DNA from 2 places in the Comamonas sp. HJ-2 genome. Region 2 is predicted to be linked to the other one. Evidence: predicted binding sites of a transcription regulator. Region 2 holds the regulator's gene; the other holds the start of a gene.
What was found. Region 2 encodes FNR, which switches genes on or off when oxygen is low (the NO sensors DNR and NnrR bind a similar motif). Its sites were predicted from a motif close to TTGATNNNNATCAA; they were not measured.

Region 1 (7,368 bases), on a different contig from region 2:
AATGTTCTCATCACAAGCATGTGGCTGGCCCGCTCTGACGGCGCGGCAGGACCAACGACTGTCCGCTCTGTCCCTGTCGCAGGCCCGGCCCGATCAAGAGGCAGCAAATGTCGCAAAGCAATACATGGCAGGCCGGCGCCACAATGGCACAGGCCTCGGTCTGGTGGGTGGGCTTCGGCCTGGTGGTGGGTGTGCTGGGGGCGGCGCTGATCAGTCCCCTGTATGCGCTCTATCAGCAAGCCTGGCAGTTGCGGCCCAGCGATATCTCGCTGATCTATGTGCTCTATATGTGCGGTGGCCTGTGCGCCCTGCTGTTTCTGGGGCGTCTGCCCGACCGCATCGGCTTTCAGCGCGTGATGCTGTGTTTCCTGTGTCTGACGCTGGCAGGCACCCTGATCTCCATGCTGGCCTGGAATCTGCCCAGCCTGATCGTCGGGCGCTTTGTGGTGGGGCTGTCCTCAAGCCTCATCACCATCAGCGCCACCACGGGGCTGACACTGCTGGCTGCCAGCGCAAGCACCGGTCTGCAGCCGCAGCGCGTGGCCATGGTGGCCAGCTTTCTCAATGTGCTGGGCTTTGGTCTGGGGCCCTTGATCGGTGGCGTGGCGGGGCAGTGGCTGCCTCAGCCCTTGACGACGGCCTATCTGGTGCCGCTGGTGCTGGGCTGCATCGGTGTGGCGGGCGTTGTCACGCTCAAGCTGCCGGAGTCGGTGCAGCGGGATGCGGGTCAACTGGGGCAGGCCCCGGGTCGCCTGCACTGGCGGGACTGTCTGCCGCGGCTGACCTGGCCTGTGCACGAGGATTCCCTGGCCTTTGCACTGACCTGTGGCTACCCGTTCGTGGCGTTTGGCGTATTCGGGCTGTATGCCTCGATGGCGCCGCTGTTTCTACAGCAGATGATTCCCTGGAGCGGCCCGGTGGTCAGCGGTACGGCCATTGCGGTGATTTTGCTTGTCTCTGCAGGCATTCAACTGGTGGCTGCCAGCCTGCCGCTGCACCGCTGCGGTTTTGCCGGCATGGCGCTGCTGGTGCTCAGCAACGGCATGCTGTTGCTGAATCTGCAGATGCGCTCGACGCTGCTGTTCATCTTGGGCGTGTGTTTGACTGCACTGGGGCATGGCATGTGCATGCTGGCCGGCATGACCATGGTGGGCCGTCTTGCCAGACCCGACAACCGGGCAGGTATGTTGTCTACCTATCAGACCATCGGTTTGCTGGGCTCCATGCTGCCCATGATGGCAGTGGGCTGGATTGCAGACCACTGGAGCGTCCAGCTGGCCGTGAGCCTGTTTGCCTGCTTTGTCATGCTGTTGGCTACCCTGCTGGGCTTGGCATTTGCACGCCATCCGCGCATGCAAGAGGTTGCGGATTAGCGCATGGCTTGCATAGAGTTTCTGTAAATCACAGAAGAAAACATTTATTAATCAAATGTCACAGATTCGGACAAATTTGTCCTACAGGGATGCGGGAAAAGTTCGTATCCGAGCCAAAATGGTGGTTCGTTACAGTTGACCGTCATGTTTTTGCAAGCATTAAGGGAGAAATCGATATGACCACTATGTTCAAGCGTTCCGCTCAAGTTCTGGCCATTACCGCCTTGGCCTTTGGCTTGGCTGCCTGCGGCAAGTCCGACGACAACAAGACCGCTGGGCAGAAGCTCGATTCCGCCATTTCCCAGACCGAGAAGGCTGCGGAAAATGCTGGCAGCAAGATTGAAGAAGGTACGGCCAAGGCCGGCGATGCAGCTGCCGATGCATTGGCCAAGGCTGGTGAAGCTACCGGTGCCGCCATGGAAAAGGCTGGCAACAAGATGGAAGAAGGCGCTGCCAAGGCGGGTGCTGCCCTCGATGACGCCGGCATTACCGCTGCCGTCAAGACCGATTTGATCAAGGCTCCGGAAATCAGCGCTCTGCAGATCAATGTGGACACCAAGGGCGGCGCAGTGACCCTGACCGGCACCGTGCCCAGCGAAGCCGTCAAGACCCAGGCCGGCGAGATCGCCAAGGCTGCCAAGGGCGTGACCTCGGTCAACAACAACCTGACCGTGAAGGCTGGCTGATCCCCCTAGGTCGCCACCTCGCATGAAGCCAGAGCGCGCAAGCCCTCTGGCTTTTTTGTGGCTGCATGGCACTAAGATCAGGGCATGACCCAAGCCGACCACAAGCTATCCACCCATCTGATCCATCATCCCTACAAGCCACCGACGGACTTCGAAGGCCCTCAGCTTGCCGTGCACAAGGCCTCGACCGTGTACTTCGAGAATGTGCAGGCCATGCGCGAGCGCCGCTGGCTGGACAAGAGCAGCTACACCTACGGTCTGCATGGCACGCCCACGACCTATGCCCTGGAAGAACGTCTGGCCTCGCTGGAAGGTGGTCTGCAATGCCTGCTGGTACCCAGCGGCCTGGCCGCGATTGCCACGGTGTCGCTGGCGCTGCTCAGGACGGGCGACGAGGTGCTGGTGCCCGACAACGTATACGGTCCCAACAAGACGCTGACCGAGGGCGAGCTGGCTCATTTCGGCATTCGCCATCAGTACTACGACCCCATGTGCGTCGAAGACCTGGCAGCCAAGATCACGCCGGCCACCAAGCTGGTCTGGCTGGAGGCTCCTGGCTCGGTAACCATGGAGTTCCCCGATCTTGTCGAGCAGGTGCGCCTGTGCCGGGCCAGGGGAGTGACCATGGTGCTGGACAACACCTGGGGCGCGGGTCTGGCTTTCCGTCCCTTCGACCTGCTGGGCGATGGCAGCCTGGGCGTCGATGTCACGGTCCATGCCCTGACCAAATACCCCAGCGGCGGCGGTGATGTGCTGATGGGCAGCATCATCACGCGCAACCAGCCCCTGCATATGCGCATCAAGCTCGCGCACATGCGCCTGGGCCTGGGCGTGAGCGGCAACGACGCCGAAGCCGTGCTGCGCAGCCTGCCCAGCATCGGCCTGCGCTATCACGCGCAGGATCGCTCGGCACGCCAGTTGGCGCAGTGGCTGGCCACCCAGAGTGCCGTGGCGCAGGTGCTGCACCCCGCCATGCCTGATGCCCCGGGCCATGCTTGCTGGAAGCAGCTGTGCGGACAAGGGCAGGGCCAGGATGGCGTAGCCGCCGGTCTGTTCAGCGTGGTCATCGACGAGCGCTTCGACCAGGCGGCCGTCGATCGCTTCTGCGACAGCCTGCGCCTGTTCAAGCTGGGCTACAGCTGGGGTGGGCCTGTGAGTCTGGTCGTGCCCTATGAGCTGCCCGAGATGCGCAGCCGTGCCACACCCCACATCAAGGCGGGCACCGTGGTGCGCTTTGCCATCGGCCTCGAAGATACTAGCGATCTGCAGGCCGACCTGGCCCAGGCCCTGCTCAGGGCCTTTGGTTGAAGCTATTAAATAGGAGCTGGCAGCGCTTGTCGAGAAGCGATTTCAATGCTTTTATTGACTGAAGTCAATAAAGGCTGGGCGCTATAAGCTCTTGTTTTCATAGTGAAAACGCGGAGGCCGGCATGCGGGCTTTCCGCAATGCAGATTCGAGGTTGAGCGGGTAACTTGTTCCTGTCAGCTGCCGCCACCGAGGCGCGGTACGGGCGACAAGGAGGGTCTCGCATGCAAGCTTCCCCTGTTTCCGAGGTCAAGGCCGAGTCCGGCAATCTGCAGATTCTGCAACTGCGCTGGAGCGAGCCCTGGCAATGGCTGCTGCTGGGCCTTAGCGATGTGCGGCGCGCTCCAATGATTGCGCTGTTCTACGGCCTGTGTTTCTGGGGCATGGCGCGTCTGATGGCCTGGGTGTTTCGCTCCAGCCCCGAATATCTGATGTCCATGGCCAGCGGCTGTCTGCTGGTAGGCCCCTTCCTGGCCATGGGCCTGTACTACGTCAGCAAGCAACTGGAGCAGGGCAAGCCCGTGCTGCTGTCGGAGTCGTTGACCTGCTGGGACAAGCATCTGGCCAGCATGGGCATGCTGGTCATGGTGCTGATGGTGCTGGAGATGCTCTGGGGGCGCGCCGCCATGGTGGTGTTCGCCATTTCGTTCGATACCGGCATGCCCAGTACGGCAACCCTGCTGCAGACCCTGCTGCGGCCCGAGAACTGGGAGTTCCTGCTGGGCTACACCGCGGTTGGCGGGATATTTGCTGCCTTGGTGTTTGCCAGCATGGTGGTTTCACTGCCCGCCATTCTCGATCTGGATACCGATGCCTTGACGGCCTGCATCACCAGCATGCGCGTGGTGGGGGCCAACACGGGTGTGATGCTGCTGTGGGGGCTGATCATCACCGTGTTGATCGCGGTCTCGCTGCTCTTCTACAGTGCTGGTCTGATCGTCATCGGGCCGCTGCTGGGTTGCACCAGCTGGCATGCCTATAAAGCCAGCGTCCGCGCCGAAAGCAAGGAGAACCCTGCTTGAGGTGCAATGAGGGGGGATGTCATGGAGTTCTGGAACTGGTTGAAAAAAGTCTTCACGCCCCAGTCAGGCGCTTCGGGCCGCAGCACCGATTCGCAGCTGACCTGGACTTCGGCGAGCAGCCGCGAGGACGGCCGCGACGTCTTCAACGACAGCTATTTTTGCGGCTCGGGCAGCAACGAGAGTGCCTGCAGTCCGGACGGCGGCGACTCTGGCGGTGATGGCGGAGGCAGCGGCGACTGAGGCCGCGCGGCCGTCACTTATTTCAGCAATGGCCTGAGCTTGGGCCAGACATTGGCCAGCATCTGGGGCTGGGCCTGGGCATTGGGGTGAATGCGGTCGCTCTGAAACCATTGCTCGGCGTTCGCAGCATCGCCGATGCCCGACAGCAGAAACGGCACCAGCGGCAGTTTTTGCGCGTCGGCAATGCTCCTGAACATCTCGGCAAATTGCTCGGTATATGTCGCTCCATAGTTGGGCGGTACCTGCATGCCCACCAGCAGCACCTGGGCCCCGGCCTCCCTGGCGGCCTTGATCATGACTTCCAGATTCTGCTGAGTGCTCTGCAGCGCCAGGCCGCGCAATGCGTCGTTGCCGCCCAGCTCCAGAATCAGGATGCCCGGCTCATGCTGCCTGAGCAGCGACGCCAGGCGCGCTCTGCCGCCGGCCGTGGTCTCGCCGCTGATGCTGGCATTGACCACCTTGCGCGGATTCTTTTCGTCATTCATGCGCTGCTGCAGCAACTGCACCCAGCCCTTGCCGCGCGTCAGGCCGTATTCGGCGCTCAGAGAATCGCCAAGCACCAGCACCGGGCCGGGTTTCGCGCCGGGAGCGGCCTTGGCCGGCTCCTTGTTCCTGGCGGGCGATGAGGCCACTGCCGCACCGCAAGCCCCTGAAATGGCGAGCGACAGAGCAACAGCGATACAGTGACGGCGCTGCAGTGCAAAGTGCTGGTTGCGACTCTTGACGTTTTTGCTATCCAATTGATTCATGTCCACAACTCTTGCCATTCCTTTGATTGCCGTTGAGCAACTGTCCAAATCGGTGAGCGATTCCACAGGCGTGCTGGATATTTTGCGGGATATCAATCTGAGTTTCACGGCCGGCGAAACCGTTGCCATTGTGGGGGCCTCCGGCTCGGGTAAAAGCACTTTGCTGTCGATTCTGGCCGGCCTCGATACCCCCAGTCGCGGCACGGTCCGCTTGCTGGGCCAGGATCTGTTTGCACTCAGCGAGGACGACAGGGCGGCGGTGCGGGCACAGAAGATGGGCTTTGTCTTCCAGAGCTTTCAGTTGCTGGGCAATCTCACGGCGCTGGAAAACGTCATGCTGCCGCTGGAGCTGGCAGGTCAGCGCGATGCGAGAGCGCGAGCTTCGCAGATGCTGGAGCGCGTGGGCCTGGGCCAGCGTCTCAATCACTATCCCAGGCTGATGTCGGGCGGCGAGCAGCAGCGCGTGGCCCTGGCGCGTGCTTTTGTGGTGGAGCCGGCCGTGCTGCTGGCCGACGAGCCCACCGGCAGCCTGGACTTCGCCACGGGCCAGACCATCATGGAGCTGATGTTTGCGCTCAACCGCGAGCGCGGCACGACTCTGATTCTGGTGACGCATGACCGCGAGATTGCGGCGCAATGTGATCGAAGCATCACCATAGAAGCCGGGCGCTCTGTCTGAAAAACCAAAAGGCCTGTGTGATCACAGGCCTTTTTGGGGATCTGGCGCTTATCAAATAAGCGCTTGCAGCTATCAAATCAGTAGATTCTGAGTTCAAGCCTCAGATGCGCGCGACTTCCAGCCCGGCCCTGCGCTCTGCGGCGCGGCAGGCTGCCGCGGTAAACAGCACGTCGGTCGAGGAATTGAGGGCTGTCTCGGTCGAATCCTGAATCACGCCGATCACATAGCCGACACCCACCACCTGCATGGCCACATCGTTGGGAATGTTGAACAGGCTGCAGGCCAGCGGAATCAGCAGCAGCGAGCCACCGGGTACGCCCGAGGCACCGCAGGCACAGACCGCAGAGACCACGCACAGCAGTATGGCCGTGGGAATGTCCACCGAGATATTGAGCGTATGGGCAGCGGCCAGTGTCAGCACGCTGATGGTGACGGCAGCGCCGGCCATATTGATGGTGGCGCCCAGCGGGATGGAGATGCTGTAGGTGTTCTCGTCGAGCCTGAGCTTCTGGGCCAAGGCCAGATTGACGGGAATGTTGGCTCCCGAGCTGCGCGTGAAGAAGGCGGTCACTGCGCTTTCGCGCAGGCATGTCAGCACCAGCGGATAGGGGTTGCGGCGAGTCTGTGTCCAGACAATGACCGGGTTGATCACCAATGCCACAAACACCATGCAGCCGACCAGCACGGCCAGCAGATGGGCGTAGTCCTTGAGTGCTTCCAGCCCGCCGGAGGAGAAGGTGGCGACCACCAGGCCGAAGATGCCGAAGGGGGCCAGGCGAATCACGCCTTGAATCACGCGGGTGATGGCATGGCCAAAGTCCTCCACCATGGTGCGGGTGGTGGGCGTGGCGTGGCGTAGTGCCAAGCCCAGCGCGATAGCCCAGGCCAGAATGCCGATGTAGTTGGCGTTCAGCAATGCATTGACGGGGTTGTCGAACAGGCTTTGGACGACGGTGCTCAGCACCTGGCTGATCTCGCCGGGCACGCTCTGGACTTTGGGCGCTTCACGAAAGTGAATCACCGAGGGAAAGAGCGCGCTGGCTGCAACGGCCACGCAGGCCGCCGCCAGCGTGCCGATGACGTACAGCCAGAGCACGGGCTTGATTTGCGTTTCCTGGCCGGGGCGGTGGCTGCTGACGGCCGCCATGACCAGCAGCAGCACCAGAACCGGAGCGACAGCCTTGAGCGCGGCAATGAACAAGCTGCCCAACAGGGAAACCGACTGGGCGGCGGCCGGCCATAGCCAGGCCGCCAGGCCGCCCAGAATCAGGGCAATCAGAATCTGCAGCACCAGGCTGCTGCGGTTGAACCAA
Region 2 (7,368 bases):
ACTCAGATCACGAGCCTGCGCCAGTTTGACGACTTGCTGTGCAACCAGCATATCCGTCGTTGTCCTCGCCTTCTCGGGGTTGGCTGGCAACAAGGCCTGCACATCATCAAATACGGAAACCGCGCCCAGAAACCTGGACTGCACGCCCAAAATACTGTTGCGCCATGCATGCGCATCATTCTCGGGTGAGGCAGGAGCGGGTTGAGGGTCTGCGGCCGGAGGCGCTGCCGCAGCTTCCAGATCGCTTCTCGATAGATCGACCTGGACTGCCTTGAGCCTCAGGGTCCTGAGTGTCTGCAACTGCTCGTCATTGACAATCTTGAAGCTGCTGACGGGAAACGGATGGCGCAACCAGCCGGTCTCCAGATGGACATACATGCCGATACGCAGTTGTCCGATATCAATAGCAACGAAACGATTCACTTTGAGCGCTACACACAAGATAAGACATTATTCCGCAGTTCCATGACTGCTCAAGCATGACTAGGGTCTGTTGGGATGCAAACAGCATCAACAATCCCCTCTTGTGTGACTTATCGGCACCAAAGGCTGGGTTTGTAGACCAGGTCCATCCACAAAGCCCAACTCGCAACGCCAATCAGCATCAGACCTGCAACTCTGGTGCCCCACCTGGCCCGCAATGCATTGACATGCGACTGTCCCAGTTGCCACAGCCAGGGACCCGCCAGCAGCCACAGTGCACCACCAACGGCAAAGGCTGCCATGGACAAAGCACCTCGCCAGGCGCCGCCACTCAAGGCCGCCACCAACACCGCCGAATACAGCAAACCACAAGGCATCAGTGCCCAGGCAAAGCCTGCTGCCAGACTGCCGCCCGGCGCGGTGACCCAGGGCTGAACCCTGGCCCAGACGGAACGCCCCGCCCGCTCCAGCCAGGCTGGCTGCCGCGCCTGCACCACCATGGCCAGTCCCCAGGCCATGACCGCCACATGCATCAGCGTCCAAAGTCTCTGCAATGCCGTTGTCTGACTGGTCAGCCAGGCCAGACTTTCCATGGCCACGGCCGCGATCCCGCCCAGCAGGGCATAGGCAGCGATGCGCCCCAGATGAAACAGGCTGGTACGCAGCCATTGGCGTTTTTGCAGGCCGAGCACGACAACTGGCTGCCCGCCGCCGACAGGCTTCGCTGCTGTGACCACGCTGCAGGGGGCAGCGCACATCACAAGACAATGGGGCCCACCCACGAGCCCCATGATCAAAGCAGTCCAGACCAGCGAAAACAACATGCGCTAGATGATGCGCGAAAAGCGGGCGCGGTTCCGGTCGGCCTGCAAATATCGGTCAAACAGCATGGCTACTCCGCGCACAAAAAACCAGCCCAGGCCAGTGACCTTGAAGCCCTCTGCGGACAGCTCGACCAAGCCGTTGCGCTGCATCTCTGCCAGCGCATCCAGCTCCGCAGCGAAGTACTCGCGGAAATTGATAAGCCAGGCCTGCTCCATGGGCTCATACAGGACGGAACCCTGGCACATGATGGACATGATGACGGCTCTGCGCACCAGATCGTCACGTGAAAGCGCCAGTCCGCGCTGCACGGGCAGCATGCCGCCATCGACGGCATCGTAATACTCTTCAAGAGTCTTGACGTTCTGGCTGTAGGTCGCGCCCACCTTGCCGATAGCCGATACGCCCAGTGCAATCAGGTCGCAATCAGGCTGGGTGCTGTAGCCCTGAAAGTTGCGATGCAGGCGCCCCTGGCGCTTGGCAATGGCCAAAGAGTCGTCAGGCAGCGCAAAGTGGTCCATGCCTACATAGACATAGCCGCCATCCATGAATGCATCAATTGCGCCGGAGAGCATGTTCAGCTTGTCCTGTCCCATGGGCAGGTCTGCCGATTCGATGCGCCTTTGCGGCTTGAAGCGCTCGGGCAGATGCGCATAGGCATACAGTGCAATGCGATCGGGGCGCAGCTCATTGACCTGTGCCAGCGTGCGCGCAAAAGACTCGGGCGTCTGCCTGGGCAGCCCGTAGATCAGGTCCACATTGATGGAGACAAAGCCCAGGCGGCGCGCCTCGGCCACCAACGAAAAGACTTGCTCGGCGGGCTGCTCGCGGTGCACCGCTTTCTGCACCGCGGGATCAAAGTCCTGCACGCCAAAGCTCAGGCGATTGAACCCCATGTCCTTGAGAGCTCTCAGCCGCTCGTTGCTGACGGTGCGCGGATCGACCTCGATGGAGTACTCGCCCGCGGGATCCAGCTTGAAATGTTCACGCATCAAGACCATCAGCTGCTGCAACTCGGCATCGCTGAAGAAGGTCGGTGTGCCTCCGCCCAGATGCAGCTGGCTTACGAGCTGGCCTTTGCCGCAATGCTCGGTATGCATGGCCAGCTCGCGGCTCAAGTAGTCCAGATACTCGGCAGCCTTCTCATGATGCTTGGTCACGATCTTGTTGCAGGCGCAGTAATAGCAAAGCGACTCACAGAACGGCACATGCACATAAACGGACAGGGGCAAAGCGCGCGAGCCAGAATGCGTCTTGCGCTGCTTGAGTGCCAGTATGTAGTCGTCTGCACCAAAAGCCTCAACAAAACGGTCGGCTGTTGGGAACGATGTGTAGCGTGGGCCGGGGATATCAAAGCGGCTCAGCAACTCAGGCGTGACTGCGGTCATAACTGGGAGTTAGGGTGCGCCCACACTCTGTATAGAGCAGATTTCAATGGAAATCAGATCCTGAAAATCATGCCCAAAATAGGCAAAAGCGCGTGTTTTTGAACGAATACAGGCAATGTGCCCCAAGGCAATCACCCTGTCCTTGATGAAAATCAAGAGACCTCAAGGCAAGTGCTGCGACAATTTGATCCATCTCATCTTCAACCACGAGGTCAATGACCAGCGCGACTCTCCACTCCGTGTCTGTCTGCGCCGTTGCAAAAAGCCCATGAATCTTCAGACCATCAAAGCATCCTGCTCCAACTGCAATCTGCGTGAACTGTGCATGCCCATGGGCCTGGACGATGAACAAATGGAGCGCATTGACGAGATTGTGGCCACGCGCCGCAAGGTCAAGCGCGGTGGGCTGCTGTTTCGCAATGGCGAAGAGTTCACCTCGCTGTATGCCATTCGAACCGGCTTCTTCAAGACCAGCGTGGCCACCGAAGACGGACGCGATCAGGTCACAGGCTTTCAGATGGCTGGCGAAATCATTGGTCTGGACGGCATCGTCAACGACCACCACACTTGTGATGCCGTGGCCCTGGAAGACGCCGAGGTTTGCGTCATGCCGTTTGACAAACTGGAGCAGCTCTCGCGCGAGGTCACTGCCCTGCAGAACCATGTGCACAAGGTCATGAGCCGCGAAATCGTGCGCGAGCATGGCGTGATGCTGCTGCTGGGCAGCATGCGTGCCGAAGAGCGCCTGGCGGCCTTTGTGTTGAACCTGGTCCAGCGCCTGTCGGCACGCGGCTTTTCCAAGTCGGAGCTGGTGCTGCGCATGACGCGCGAAGAAATCGGCAGTTACCTGGGCCTCAAGCTCGAGACCGTGAGCCGCACTTTCTCCAAATTTGCAGAGGAAGGCATTGTGGAAGTCAAGCAGCGCCACCTGCGCATCCTGGATACCGAGGCGCTCAAACGCATCGTCAACAGCCAGCAATGCCAGAACTGAACCGAGTCGACAGACACTCTCAAGACAAAGCCCGCGGACAGCGGGCTTTTTTGTCTGTGCGAATTAATCGGGCAGAGGCTCGGAAACGATGCCGCCATTGAGATCGCTGACGGAGCGACCCAGCATCACCGTCATCGCACCTCCGATCAGGGTCACGACCCAGAAGGCAAAAAAAGCGACCGTATAGATGGCCTGGCGCGACCAGTCCAGGGGGGAGCCCAGCCAGTGCACATCCAGCGGGTCCACAAAGGCGAAAACCACCATCTCCATGATTGCCGCCGCCAGAAAGGCCGGCCAGACAATCCACATCCAGCGTCGAGCATCCATCCTGATTCTCCTTGGGCTGTGGGCTTGGTCATATTTTGCACAACAGTGGTGACCGTTCATGCAGGACTGCGGGCATGCACCGTGGCGGGAAACCCTGAACCACTCTCTTTTCAGTAGCATCCTGCGCCATCTGGATATCAAAAAACCATTTGCTTCTACATCAACGTTAGACAGAACATGCGCAACACGCTCTGATTTTGATATCGGCAACAAAAAAGGCCGCAAAAGCGACCTTGGCGGAGCAAGCGCCGGAGCGCTCAGCGATCCAGCGGATGGTCCTTGGCTGGTGTGGCCGCATGATTGCGGCCGGTGACTGCTGGTGCCAGGCTTTTTTCACTTTCGCTCAGGCGCTGGTTGATTTCCATGCCATGGCGGTAGTAGTCAGGGTCAATCACGGGATCGGGCCTGCTCAGTGCGATGTATGCGGTGACAAAGCCGGCAATCACCACGATCACCGGGCCGGCGATGATGAGCCAGACATGGGCAAACTTCCACCAGGGCTTGCCGTCCTCGGGGTGGATGATCTTGGCCGTTTGCGAGACCTTGGCTTGTGCTGCCGACATGATGAAACCTCTTTCCAAAATTCTGACCACCCAGGCACACACGGCAGGGTGGCATAAATTGTTGCCGATTGGCGGTGCCCTTGTCCGGCCTCCGTGATGGCTCACGAAGACCGTCAAGACCTGGCATTAACGCGGCACCAGGAACACCGTCTTCTCGGAAATACGCCCTGCTCCGGCAGTCACTGCATCCACATTGAAGTGTACGGGGTGCGAGCCGGGAGTTGCTGAGCCATACGGAATCTGCAGCCGCACCGCAATGCCGCGCGTCTCTGCAGGGCCAACGCTCACTTCCTGCTCGGATGCGACTTCCAGATTCTCCAGGCCCACGGCGCTGATACGGTAGCGCTGCTCGGACTCGGTGGCGTTCATGATCTGCAGACGGTAGACGTTCTCCAGCTTGCCGCCCGCCACGATGCGCGAAAGCGCAGCACGGTCACGAATCACATCGACCTTGAGCGGCTCGCGCAGCACCAGACTGGCGATCATGGCAGCGCTGAGGGCCACCAGCACGGCCGAGTAGATCAGCACACGCGGGCGGAAAATACGGCGAATAACCTGCACCTGCTTCCAGGCCTTGGCCACGGCATTCTGAGTGGTCAACCGGATCAGGCCACGCGGATACTCCATCTTGTCCATCACGGAGTTGCAGGCATCGATGCACAGACCGCAGCCGATGCATTCGTACTGCAACCCTTTGCGGATATCGATGCCCACGGGGCAGACCTGAACGCAAAGCTTGCAATCTATGCAGTCCCCCAGGCCCTGTGCCTTGTAGTCGACGTCTTTCTTGCGCGGGCCGCGAGCTTCACCACGTTCGGCGTCGTAGCTGACGATCATGGTGTCCTTGTCGAACATGGCACTCTGAAAGCGTGCATAGGGACACATGTACTTGCAGACCTGCTCGCGCATATAGCCGGCGTTGCCGTAGGTGGCGAAGCCGTAGAACGCCACCCAGAAAATCTGCCAGTTGCCCTGGAAGGCCATCAACTCCACACCCAACTCACGGATGGGCACGAAGTAGCCGACAAAGGTGAAACCTGTCCAAAGAGACAGAGCGATCCAGAGAAACTGCTTGAGCGACTTTTTCCAGATCTTCTCCAAAGTCCAGCCGCTCTTGTCGATACGCATGCGGGCACTGCGATCGCCTTCGACCTTGCTTTCGATCCACATGAAGATCTCGGTGTAGACCGTCTGCGGACAGGAGAAGCCACACCACAGACGCCCGGCTACGGCGGTAAACAGGAACAGCCCCAGTGCGCTGATGATCAGCAGCCCCGTCAGATAGATGAAGTCCTGCGGGTACAGCACCAGTCCGAACAGATAGAAGCGCCGGGCCCCCAAATCGAACAGCACCATCTGGCGCTCGCCCCACTGCAGCCAGGGCAGGCCGTAGAAGACGATCTGGGTCAGAAACACCATGGCCCAGCGCCACCGTGAGAACACGCCGCTAATAGAGCGTGAGTACACTTTTTGCTCGGAAGCGAACATAGGCACCAACTCAGGCCCGCCCTCATGAGGCTCAGGCGTGATCGGTATGACTTTTCGGGGCTTCCCCTGATCGCACGGCATCGCAGTTCCTTAATATTTTTGTAATTACTGAAAATTGAAACGCGAAAAAGGCGGTGCCAGGGCACCGCCTTTTAAAAACGCATTACTTCTGGTTTTGCGTATTCGAAAGACTCCAGACATAGGAAGCCAGCACGGCAATTTGCGCCTCCGTCAACTTCTCTTTCTGGGCAGGCATCTCATTGTGCTTGCCGTTGTTGACGATGTTGACGATTGCCGCCTCACCCCAGCCATGCAGCCAGATGTCATCGGTCAGGTTAGGAGCTCCCAGCGCGGGGTTGCCCTTGCCGTCCATGCCGTGACAAGCCGCACAGGCCACGAATTTGGACTTGCCCTGCGAAGCCTTGACGGCATCGTGAGGGCTGCCCGACAGGCTCAGCACATAGTGCGCCACATTGCGCACATCCTCCGCCGAGCCCACGGCTGCCGCCATGGGCGGCATCATGCCGATACGGCCGTTGGTGATGGTCTCCCTGATCTTCTCGGGAGATCCGCCATGCAACCAGTCGCCGTCCGCCAGATTCGGGAAGGACTTGCTGCCGCGAGCGTCAGAGCCGTGGCATTGCGCACAGTTGTTCATGAACAGACGCTCGCCAATGGCCATGGCCTGAGGGTCCTTGGCCATTTCTTCGGTGGGCATGCTGGTGAACTTGGCATACAGAGGCTCCAGGTCCGCCTTGGCCTTGGCCATTTCCTTGTCGTAGGCGCCGGTCTGGCTCCAGTCCAGCTTGCCGCCGAAGCCGCCAAGACCTGGGTAGACCACAAGATAGCCCAGGCTGAAAACCACGGTGATCACGAACAGACCCATCCACCACTTGGGCATGGGGTTGTTGAGTTCACGCAGGTCTTCGTCCCAGACATGGCCTGTGGTGTTGTCGCCCGAGGGAACGACCTTCTTGCGGGCCACCAGAATCAGCAGCAGCAAGCAGCCAAAGATGCCGATCAGCGTAATCGCCGCGACATACACCGACCAGAAATTGTTAATGAAATCGCTCATGGGATGTTCTCGTTGTGGTGATCAGACTCAGTCTTCCAGGAATGGAACCTGAGCTGCCTCGTCAAAACGGGCCTGGTTGCGGCGGGCATACGCCCACCACCAGATGCCCACGAAACACGCCAGCGATGCCAGCGTGGCCACGATACGCATGGTGGTGATATCCATTTCCAGCCCTTTCTCTCTTACTTGACGGCGCGACCAAGGACCTGCAGATAGGCAATCACTGCCTCCATCTCTGTCTTGTCCTTGACCTCGGCCTGAGCACCGGCGATTTCCGCATCGGTGTACGGC

Region 1: ACWGXF_RS15750 (DUF2189 domain-containing protein) is a predicted target of FNR. The motif match lies at 3,422-3,435, and genes of this name have one in related genera.

What each region holds. Positions count from the first base shown of each region.
Region 1 is NZ_JBSIFD010000018.1:56,079-63,446, reverse strand. It holds gene ACWGXF_RS15765 (MFS transporter) at 108-1,373, shown strand; gene ACWGXF_RS15760 (BON domain-containing protein) at 1,550-2,059, shown strand; gene ACWGXF_RS15755 (PLP-dependent transferase) at 2,144-3,367, shown strand; gene ACWGXF_RS15750 (DUF2189 domain-containing protein) at 3,590-4,387, shown strand; gene ACWGXF_RS15745 (hypothetical protein) at 4,409-4,627, shown strand; gene ACWGXF_RS15740 (arylesterase) at 4,645-5,376, opposite strand; gene ACWGXF_RS15735 (ABC transporter ATP-binding protein) at 5,375-6,055, shown strand; gene sstT (serine/threonine transporter SstT) at 6,156-7,368, opposite strand, start outside.
Region 2 is NZ_JBSIFD010000014.1:167,250-174,617, reverse strand. It holds gene ACWGXF_RS13620 (HD-GYP domain-containing protein) at 1-144, opposite strand, end outside; partial or broken gene ACWGXF_RS13615 (DUF3391 domain-containing protein) at 184-423, opposite strand; gene ACWGXF_RS13610 (sulfite exporter TauE/SafE family protein) at 534-1,247, opposite strand; gene hemN (oxygen-independent coproporphyrinogen III oxidase) at 1,251-2,633, opposite strand; gene fnr (fumarate/nitrate reduction transcriptional regulator Fnr) at 2,902-3,624, shown strand; gene ACWGXF_RS13595 (hypothetical protein) at 3,688-3,951, opposite strand; gene ACWGXF_RS13590 (FixH family protein) at 4,209-4,514, opposite strand; gene ccoG (cytochrome c oxidase accessory protein CcoG) at 4,641-6,083, opposite strand; gene ccoP (cytochrome-c oxidase, cbb3-type subunit III) at 6,166-7,077, opposite strand; gene ACWGXF_RS13575 (cbb3-type cytochrome oxidase subunit 3) at 7,105-7,242, opposite strand; gene ccoO (cytochrome-c oxidase, cbb3-type subunit II) at 7,260-7,368, opposite strand, start outside.